DNA from 2 places in the Clostridium sp. 7_2_43FAA genome. Region 2 is predicted to be linked to the other one. Evidence: riboswitches for the same ligand, from Rfam matches in the RefSeq annotation. Region 2 holds a riboswitch; the other holds the start of a gene.
The links. Region 2 has a riboswitch for S-adenosylmethionine ahead of CSBG_RS15500 (O-acetylhomoserine aminocarboxypropyltransferase/cysteine synthase family protein). Riboswitches for the same ligand answer to the same signal wherever they lie in the genome.
Positions count from the first base shown of each region.

Region 1 (5,725 bases), 2.8 Mb from region 2:
TGCTCCTATTGAACTATACCATTTAGCACCATTGTTAATTATTTGACTAACATTTGCAAAAGTTTCCACATTATTAACACAAGTTGGTCTTTGCCATAATCCTTTTTCTGAAGTCCTTGGTGGCTTCATTGTTGGCTCTCCTCTTAGTCCTTCAATTGAATGAATTAGCGCTGTAGCTTCACCACAAACAAAAGCTCCTGCTCCATACTTTATTTCAATATCAAAATTGAATCCTGTATTTAATATATTGCTTCCTAAAAGTCCTATATCTTTCGCTTGCTTTAATGCTACTTTTAATCTATGAACAGCTAATGGATATTCCGCTCTTATATAAATATATCCTTTACTAGCTCCAATTGCATAACCACAAATAGCCATTGCTTCTAATACTAAATTAGGGTCTCCCTCTAATATTGCTCTATCCATAAAAGCTCCCGGATCTCCTTCATCAGCATTACAAATTACATATTTTACATCTCCATTTGCTCTTCTAGCAGCTTCCCACTTTCTTCCCGTTGGAAAACCTCCACCGCCTCTTCCTCTAAGTCCAGATTCACTTACTTCTTTTATAACTTCTTCTTGAGTCATAGTTGTTAATACTTTGCCTAGCGCTGTGTAAGCTCCTACACCTAAAGCATCCTCCATATTTTCAGGATCTATCACTCCACAATTTTTTAATGCTATTTTCACTTGTTTTTTATAAAAAGGTATCTCTTCTTTTACTTTTATTTTTTCCTTAGTTTCTTCATTTTCATAAAGCAGCCTGTCTACAACTCTACCTTCAAGAATATGACTTTCTATTATCTCTTTAACATCTTCTTCTGTTACCTTTATATAAAATACTTTATCTGGCATAATTTCTATTACAGGACCTTTTGCACAAAATCCAAAGCATCCTGTCATTATAACTTTTACATCTTCTTGCAAATTTAATCTTGTTATTTCTTCATTAAATGCCTTTAAGATATTGTCAGAATTTGATGCTTTGCATCCTGGTCCTCCACAAATTAATATATGCCTTTCTTTTATTTCATCATTATTAAATTTTTCTGGATTTTCTCTAACCTCTATTTTCTTTTTACATTCTTTATATTTTTTTAATAAAGCATTATAAGTACTTATTTTCTCCATATTAACCTTGCTCCCTTAAATTATTTATTAATTCGTTTACTTGAGGCTTAGTAAAATATCCATAAACTTTATCGTTTACAAGTACAACGGGTGCTATAGCACATGATCCAACACATCTTAATGTATCTAAAGTGAATAATCCATCATTGGTTGTTTCCCCTTCTTTTATTCCAAGTATCTTTTTAAAATCCTCTAATATATCACATGCCCCTCTAACAAAGCATGCTGTACCAGTACATATACTTATTACATACTTTCCTTTTGGTTCTGTAGAAAAATATGAATAAAAAGTTATTACCCCATATACCTTAGATACTGGTATATTTAATCTATAAGCTATATACTCCTGAACCTCTCTTCCTAAATACCCATATAATCCTTGGGCATGATGTAATACAGAAATTAATGAACTTTCATCATCATTCCCTTCTTGGATAAATAGTTCTAAATCTTTAAATTTACCACATTTATCTCTCAAATTATCTCCCCCATCTTTAACTGAATTTTTAAAATATTCTAACAATTAAATAGTATCATATTTCTATTTTTTTTAAAATATATAAAATACCTGCCACTATTGATTTATTTTACTGGCTATTAAATCTCATTTCATTTATACTTACATAGGAAATAAAAAAGTTGTATTCTAATCCTTTCATATTAGAATACAACTCCTATATCTTATAGTATATTTTTATTCATTAATAAATTATTATATGTCTTATACTTAAAATCAACTTATAATTCTGCATAAAACACTTATTTTTCTCCATATATATTTAATGAAAAACCTTTTTCTAGAGCTTCCTTAGCATACTCTTTTGCTCCAAATAATGATAAGTCTCTGTAGTTTCCACATTGAATTTCATTAGCAGCAGGTATTTCTGTCGCCTTTAAAACTTCTCTTAAAGATAATTCTAATGCTTCTTTTATTTCATAAGCTTCTCTATCTCCCCATATACTTAAATAGAATCCAGTTCTACATCCCATTGGTGATAAATCTATTATTCCTTCTAATCTACTTCTTAATTCATGTGCCAAAAGATGCTCTAGTCCGTGCATCGCAGCTGTTCCAAAGGCTTCTTTATTTGGTTGTAAAAATCTAATATCAAACTTTGTTACATTATCTCCCTTTTTACCTGTTAGCAAACAACACTTTCTTATATATGGTGCCTTAACTATTCTATGATCTAATTCAAAACTTTCTACTTTTTCCATATTACATCCTCCACATAACTATCTTATTTATCTTTAAATATCTACCCTCATTAATATATCAACTAGTTTATTAATCTTTCACAATTATTTATAGTATCTAATATAGAAAATATACTTGTGCTTATTCTTTTAGCAACATACGAATTATTCATAGTATATAAATGAATTCCATCTACTCCATTTGATATCAAATCTACTATCTGCTCTGTAGCATATGCGATTCCAGCATCTCTTAATGCCTCAGGATTAAATTCGTATTTATTCATTATCCTAATAAATTTCTTTGGTAGCTTAGCTCCACATAATGAAACAATTCTATTTATTTGTTTAGTATTTATAACTGGCATTATTCCTGCTTGTACTGGAATATCTATATTGTACTTTTCTTTTTCTTCTAAAAAACTATAAAAGTACTCATTATCAAAGAATAATTGTGAAATTAAGTGTGTAGCACCAGCTTTTTGTTTTTTCTTTAGATTAATTATATCTTCCTCTAAGTTTTTACTATCTAAATGTCCTTCAGGATAACATGCCCCAACTATATTAAAATCTCCCCTTTGCTTTATATGCTTTATAAGATCACTTGCATGATCAAATTCATTACTTCCCTTATAACCTAACGGAATATCACCTCTTAAAGCCAATATATTTTCTATTCCTGACTGCTTTAAGTTATCTAAAATGGAATTTACTTGGTTTTTATTTGAGTTTATACATGTTAAATGAGCTAATGGTTCTATTTTATATTTATTTTTTACTATTGATGAAATCTCACATGTCATGTTCTTAGATAAGCTTCCACCTGCCCCGTATGTTACACTTATAAAATCTGGCTTTAAATCTTTTAATTCCTCTAAAGTATTGTAAATAGTATCAATTTTTGATTCTTGTTTTGGTGGAAATATCTCAAAAGAAAAAACCACCTCTTTTTTATCAAATAAATTATTTATATTCATGTTTTGCCCCCTTTTTTCAATGAATAATTGATAATATATAGATAATTTACAATTTCTATTGATAGTTTATATTTAACAATGGATATTGATAGCTGAAAGTTATTCTTTATACATAAAAAAATACCTAAAGGATAACCTTTAGGTATTAATATACAGCCTATGAATTACCCTTATCTAACAGGAATTAGCACCACACAATGAGGTTATATAAGTGAAAATCATTCATTATAATTAACCTACGTAGGTTGCTGGGTTTCTTAGGGCCAGTCCCTCCACCACTCTTGATAAGTTTTAAATATTCTTTTTCTATATTATATTTTATTTACAAACATTTGTAAATATATATTGAAATTATATATTTTAAATTAAAATTTATAAATACACTTCTTTAGCTATTAAATTATATAGACAAATTCACAAAAGAATTATCTATAAGTTTCATATTTGATGATTTCAACTATCAAAGTCATCTTTAAAAATTGCCATTGGTATTACATCGTAATATTTTCCACTTCTATATAATTCTTTTTTCAATATACCTTCTTCTTTAAAACCAACTTTCTTGTAGCATGCAATAGCTCTATTATTAAAAGAAAAAACTTTAAGCTTTATCTTATTCATATTTACTTCTTCAAATATAAACTTTATTAGCAATTTTAGTGCATCGCTTCCATATCCCTTGCTCCAGTATTCTTTATCCCCAATCATTATTCCTATTTCACAAGTTCTATTTTTCACATTACATTCATTAATGCTACATCCACCTATATACTTTCCAGTTTTTAAATCCTCAATTGCAAAATCATAAGTAAAATCGGTATTTGCTTTTCTACTTTTTACCCACTCTTCTTCTTGCCATTTAGTCATTGGAAATGGAATGTTAGAATCTAATAGTTTTTTCACTTCTTCATCATTTATAAACTCTACTGCTTTTTCTATATCCGCTTCCTTATACGCCCTTAATTTTACTAATTTACCACTATACATGATAATACCCCCCTTTTACAATTTATAATGGATAATTGAAACTGGATAGTTGATGATCTCTTTTTGAATCTTCAAACTATTTTTCTTTAAAAGAAATTCAGCCTTTTGGCTGAATTTTCTAATTAATTATTTTATTTCAGTAATTATATACTTATTTTATATATAAATCAAATCCTTTTATTATTTTTATAATAAATATTTTATTCTAGTTTTTTATTAAAAGTAATATTATAGAAATTATACTAAAGGCTAAACTAACCATATTTATGTACGTTACAACTTGCTTTGGAGTAAACCCCTTAGCTTCCAATCTATAATGTATTTGGCTTCTATCCGCTTGATATACTGGTTTTCCATCCATAAATCTTTTTATTATAACAAACAAATTATCAAATATAGGAATTGCTAGAGCTAGTATTGGAATAAATAAGCTCATTAAAGTTGCTTGCTTAAAGGCACCATCTAAAGCTATTATACTCAATATAAATCCTAAAAAATTTGCTCCTGAATCTCCCATAAAAATCTTTGCTGGATATTTATTATACATTAAAAATCCTAAAGTTACTCCTGTTACTATTAGTGACATACTTATAGATTCACTTTGTCCTAGAATAATTGCAGCTGCTGCAAATGTTATTGATGAAATCAATGATAATCCACCGGCAAGTCCATCCATACCATCTGACCAATTTATAACCGTTGTTACTCCAAATATCCATGTAATTGTAAGTATAAATTGTATTACTCCTGATAACTGTATATAAACCCCTGTAAACGGATTTGTAAATCCTCTAAAAACTATTCCTGATTTAAATATAATAAATGCAGCCAATAATTGAATTATTAATCTTGGATATATAGGAAATTCCTTTCCTCTAGTTTTGAAACTATCATCTATTAATCCTATTAATAATATTAAAGCTGAGCCTAGTAATATCCATGATTTTTCTTTAATCGATGTATAATTGTTAACTGTAAAATATACTGTAAAAAATCCTATAAACATAGCTAATCCGCCACAAAGTGGAGTTTCACCTTTATGTTTTTTTCTTTTTGTAGGTTTGTCTGTAAAGCTATATTTAAAAGATAATTTAATCAAAATTGGTGTTATTAAATATACTATTAAAAATGCTAATATAAAAGATAATATATATCGCATAATTTCTCCTTAACCTCTTAACTGTAATATTATTCAAATTCATTATGTCTCTTAAATTCATTATCTTATTATACTATTTATAAATATTATTATCAATGACAAAACTATGACGATTTCTATCTCCTACTTTAAAATAAAAAATATAAAAACATATAATAGATTTACTTATTGTATAAATCTCATTTAAAGCCAACGTACCTATTTCTGCTTTAATATAAAAAAAGTCCCCAAAAGGGGACATTTTTTAATTTCTTGCTTGTATCATATCTTTAAC
Region 1 covers NZ_JH815222.1:285,904-291,628, reverse strand. The annotation lists gene CSBG_RS02960 (NADH-ubiquinone oxidoreductase-F iron-sulfur binding region domain-containing protein) at 1-1,131, opposite strand, end outside; gene CSBG_RS02955 (NAD(P)H-dependent oxidoreductase subunit E) at 1,133-1,609, opposite strand; gene CSBG_RS02950 (S-ribosylhomocysteine lyase) at 1,891-2,349, opposite strand; gene metF (methylenetetrahydrofolate reductase [NAD(P)H]) at 2,412-3,305, opposite strand; SAM riboswitch class I at 3,473-3,596, opposite strand; gene CSBG_RS02940 (GNAT family protein) at 3,759-4,292, opposite strand; gene CSBG_RS02935 (MraY family glycosyltransferase) at 4,498-5,451, opposite strand; gene CSBG_RS02930 (V-type ATP synthase subunit D) at 5,696-5,725, opposite strand, start outside.
Region 1: another riboswitch for S-adenosylmethionine. It lies ahead of metF (methylenetetrahydrofolate reductase [NAD(P)H]); the one in region 2 lies ahead of CSBG_RS15500 (O-acetylhomoserine aminocarboxypropyltransferase/cysteine synthase family protein).

Region 2 (5,725 bases):
TCTCTATTATGATAATTTTGTAAAACTTTAAAGCAAAATAGATTATTTTGTTACCATATAAGCTGTTTTTTATATTTATATTTTTTATGATTACTATTCATTGTCCAATTTTCTTATTACTCTACAAGGATTACCAACAGCTAGTACATTATCTGGAATACTCTTAGTTACAACACTACCAGATCCAACAACTGAGTTCTCTCCAATTCTCACCCCTGGATTAATAGTGCTTCCCCCACCTATCCATACTCCATCACATATTTCTACTGGGTCTGCATATTCTAAATTTTCCATTCTCTCCTTAGGTGAAAGTGCATGATTAGCTGTAAATATATTCACATTAGGTCCAATCATAACATTTTTCCCTATAGTTACTTTGCCACAATCTAATATTGTACAATTGTAATTTGCAAATGAATTTTCTCCCCAATAGATATTGTAGCCATAAGCACATCTAAAAGGTTGCTCTATGAAGAACTCTTTAGGCGCATGTCCAAATAACCTTCTAAGTAAGTCCATTCTCTTTTCTATTTCCTTTGGATGTAGTGAATTGTACTCAAACATAATTTCATTAGCATGTTGCCTATCATTAAACAATTCATCGCCTAAAGAAACATACAAATCTCCCCTTAGCATCTTTTCCTTTTCAGTCATAATATCCTCCCCCAACCATAAATATCATATTTATTTATATAAAATACATCTTATAATCATATTACTACTTTTAAACTAATAAATCACTTTATATAAAAATAAAAAAAGCCCTTATTAAAAGGCTTTTACTTATTTTCTTCAATAAGCTTTTTCATCTTATTTTGAAGTAACCATATTTTCTTTTGTTTTCTATTATAGGCAACCATCTTATCCTTATTATTAGTACTAGACTCTAATTGCTTCGTAGTTTTTTCTTCATACATCTTTAAAGCTTCATTAAGAATTTGAAGTTCCTCTTTATTAAACATAAATACACTCCTTACATCAATGTAAATTAGTTTACTAAATCTTAATTATCATATTCTATTATATTTTATAAAGAGTTTCTTTGCAATTATCCCTATTAATTTTTAAATAATGAACAACAGCAAATATTAAATTATTTATTTGCAAGCCAACATATACTCCACTTAATTTAAATCTTATGGATAATATCACAATCCATAATACAGATAAAAAGCTAACTAAACTTGTAAACTTTAATACAAAACTTTCATTTTTATTCTATAATTTATCCTTTTCTTAAATTAGGATAATGCTACATCTAAAATCATCATAATTACAAATCCTATAGAAAATGCTATTGCACTAATATCAGAAAAATTATCTTCTGCTGCCTCTGGTATTAATTCCTCTACTACAACAAAAATCATAGCTCCTGCTGCAAAAGAAAGTAGATATGGCATTATTGGTGTAATAACACTAGAAAATATTATTGTAATTACCGCCGCTATTGGTTCTACTATTCCAGATAAAGCTCCATAAATAAATGATTTATTTTTGCTTAAGCCTTCGCTTTTAAGAGGCATTGATATTATTGCACCTTCTGGAAAGTTTTGAATTGCTATCCCTATAGAAAGAGCAATAGCTGAAGCAAGAGTTACTGCATTGGCCTCATTCATAACTGCTGCAAAAACAATTCCTATTGCCATTCCCTCCGGAATATTATGAATTACTACTGACAGTACAAGTTTTGTAGTTTTACTTAGTTTATATTTTTTTGTTCCTTCTTCCTTTTTACTATTGATATGCATATGCGGAACAATTTTGTCCAAAGAAAATAAAAATAAAATTCCTACAAGTACTCCAACTGCAGCTGGAATAAATGATAATTTCCCCATATTTTGAGACATATCTATAGAAGGAATAATTAATGACCATACTGCTGCAGCCATCATAACTCCTGATGCAAATCCAAGAAGTATCTTATTAACCATTTTATTCATTTCTTTCTTCATTGCATAAACACAAGCAGCCCCTAGAGACGTACCTAAAAACGGTATTAAGATTCCAATTAAAATATTCATTCCCACTCCTCCTTTTATAAACACTATTTCATATATTGATTAAATAACTTATGGCATCTTTCCTGAGTATCTTCTATCAAACTTGTTTTCCTATATAAATAGAGCAATTGTTCCATCTTTAAAACCATCATCTACTCAATTTGAATCTGTAAAATCATTATTATTTATATTATTGATTTTATTTTCTGATTAATCTGAAGAAACTAAGTCTATTTTCTTATCATTAACATGTCCCTCTTTTTTTTAATTTATTACACTACTATAGCCACATATGAATAATCAACATATATCTAAAACATGAATAATACTTTTAATAAACTTACTCATAAACTTTTCCCCTGTATAATCGACTTTCTCCTAATCTTTATTATATCTAAGTATATTTTAACATATTTCTACTTAATATATTCTATTTTAATTCCTATATTATTTATAAAATTAAAACCAATAGTTAAAAGCTACTATTTTCTAATACCAATTAAAAATAGTAGCTTTTAACAAATATATTATTCTAATTTGTTAAAATATCATATTTCTAAAATGAGAGTCACAAAACGTGATACCCTTTGAAATAAAATTTTAAACAACATTGAATTCTTTTATTTTCTTATTGTTTTTTTATTATTAACTGTTAATTGAGATTAATGCTTGTTCAAAATCTGCAATTATATCTCTTATATCCTCAATTCCAATTGAAACTCTCATCAAATCAGGTGTTACTCCACTTGCTATTTGCTCTTCCTTTGATAATTGACTATGTGTAGTTGTTGCTGGATGTAAAAGACAACTTCTAACATCTCCTAAAGTAACTACTAATGCTACTAATTTTAATGCTTTTGTAAATTTCTTTGCTGTTTCTATATCTCCTTTTATTCCAAAAGTTAATAATCCACTTCCTCCACCTTTTAAATATTTCTTTGCTTTATCATATTGTGAGCTTGTTTCAATATATGGATAATTAACCCACTTTATTTTAGGATGTTTTTCTAACCATTTTGCTAGTTCTAAGGCATTTTGTGAATGTCTTTCCATTCTTAAATGAAGAGTTTCTAAACCTAAATTAGTTAAGTAAGCATTAAATGGACTTTGACATGCCCCTATATCTCGTCCTAATGTAACTCTTAACTTTGTAATATATGCAGCATTTCCAAATGATTCTACATATTTTAATCCATGATAACTTGGATCTGGTAGAGTAAATTCTTCAAAATTTCCATTTACCCAATCAAAATTTCCTCCATCAACTACTATTCCTCCAATGCTCTGTGCATGTCCATCTGCATATTTAGTAGTTGAATGTACCACTATATTTGCCCCATGTTCAAATGGATTACACAAATATGGAGTTCCTACAGTATTATCTACTATAAATGGAACCTTTAACACCTTTGCAACCTCTGAGAACTTATCAAAATCTAATATATTTAATCCCGGATTACCAATTGTCTCTCCATATACTGCTTTAGTATTTTCATTTGCACATGAAAGAATTTCTTCCTTACTTGCTTCTGGATCAACAAAGGTTACATCTATCCCCATCTTTTTAAGATTAACCGTAAATAAATTAATTGTTCCACCATATAAAGAAGATGCTGATATTATATGATCCCCAACCTTACATATATTTAATATTGAATATAACACAGCTGCTTGTCCTGATGCTGTAGCTACTGCCCCAACTCCCCCTTGAAGTCTTGCAAACTTATCTTCTAATGCACAAACTGTAGGATTAGATATTCTACTATACAAATGCCCCTCTGCTTCTAAGTTAAATAAATTTTCTAAGTGATCTGGATCATCATACTTATAAGTTGCTGTTTGAAATATTGGTAATACCCTAGGTTCCCCAGCCTTTGGTGTATAACCTCCTTGAATACATATTGTCCCTTTTTCCCATTTTCCTTCCATATTGAAAGCCCCCTTATTTAATATTATTGCTTATTGCTTTTCTATAAAATAAAAAAAGTTACTTCAAATAAGAAGCAACCTAAATATACTAAACTATTCACTAATAAACTCAATGAAATACCTTATTTGCCAAGCATCAGCTTGCAGGATTTAGCACCACACTTATTTATAAAATAATTTTATATTTCGTAGGTTGCTAGGTTTCATAGGGCCAGTCCCTCCACCATTCTTAATAAAGTCTTTTTTATTTAATTATTATATATTATACACTATATCTTTAAATTTTCAACCATTATTTGTATTTTTTAAGGCTCTAGTATTCGTGATTATATAATCTACTTTGATATCATGCACTTCTGATTCTATTTTATCAACTATTTGTAAATCATATGCCAATGCTATCTTATTTTCTTTAGATTTTATATCTTTTAAATACCTGTCGTAATATCCTCCTCCATACCCTATTCTGTTACATTCTTTATCAAAAACAACTCCAGGTACTACTATTAAATCTATATTTTCTTTTTCAATATAATTAGAGTCATCTATTGGTTCTAAGATACCCATTGAATTTTTCTTCAGCTCATCAATAGAATTTAATTTTATTGCCTTCATTAATTTATCATCTTTATATACTTTGGGAATAAAAACATTCTTTTTATCCTTAAAGGCCTTTTCTATTATATTTCTTGTATTTATCTCATTGCTAAAGCTTATGTAAATAAATATATTAATAGATCTTTTATATAAATCTGTATTTATTAACTCATTAAATATTTTATTATCCATTAATTCTTTTTCGTTGTTATTTAGTGAATCTCTTATTTCTAATATTTTATTTCTTAAAACTTTCTTTTCTTCTTTATTCATAATTTTTTTCATTCCTTCATTTTTTCACTTTTTAATTATTTTTCTTTGCAAAATATATTTATTATATCTCTTAATATTGCTGCAGCTGCATTTATAGTTCCTGATGCACCGCCTATTACACTAATGTCTCCTAAAGTATCTGTACTATAAAGCACACCTTTATTTTTACCATCTACAAAATATAAAGGATGACTTTTATCTATTACCTCAGGTTTTACATATGCTTTGATTTGTTCGCCTTCTTTATATATTTTTCCTATTAATTTAATTTTATTGCCATTCTTTTTTTCATTTATTATTAAGCTTTTATATAATAAATTTATTCCTTGTATCTTAATATCATCGATAGTTAAACTAGAATTCATAATAACATTAGCTAGTATTAAAATTTTTGATGCAGTATCATATCCTTCTACATCTAGATTATAATTTGCTTCTGCTATTCCTAAACTTATAGCTTTGTTTAATGCTTCGTCATAATCAACTTCATTTTCATACATTTCAGTTAAAATATAATTACTCGTTCCATTTAATATACCTTCAATTGACAATACATCTGATCCTGCTATATCAAAAGTTCCAACATTTATAGATGGAAGTGCCCCTCCTGTTGTGCACCCTATCCCAAGCTTTACATTATTTTTATCAGCTAACTTTTTTAAGTTATTATATTGAAGCAATATTGGCCCCTTATTTCCTGTTACCACGTTAATAGAATTCTCTAAAGCTAGCTTTATATGAGTTAACCCTGGCTCTCCCGTTTCTATATTAGTATTTGTTAATTCCACAAGCATATCTATATCATTATTTTTTACTATCGTATTTATATTTATGTCTTCCTTAAATTGTAGACTTTCTATATTTAAATTAAAATCATTACTTATAATTTCCTCTAAGTTTATTCCTAAATTATTATATATTCCACC
Region 2 covers NZ_JH815222.1:3,064,342-3,070,066, forward strand. The annotation lists gene CSBG_RS15485 (sugar O-acetyltransferase) at 94-654, opposite strand; gene CSBG_RS15490 (hypothetical protein) at 780-962, opposite strand; gene CSBG_RS15495 (ZIP family metal transporter) at 1,242-2,021, opposite strand; gene CSBG_RS15500 (O-acetylhomoserine aminocarboxypropyltransferase/cysteine synthase family protein) at 2,646-3,929, opposite strand; SAM riboswitch class I at 4,049-4,168, opposite strand; gene CSBG_RS15505 (5-formyltetrahydrofolate cyclo-ligase) at 4,215-4,811, opposite strand; gene CSBG_RS15510 (hypothetical protein) at 4,835-5,725, opposite strand, start outside.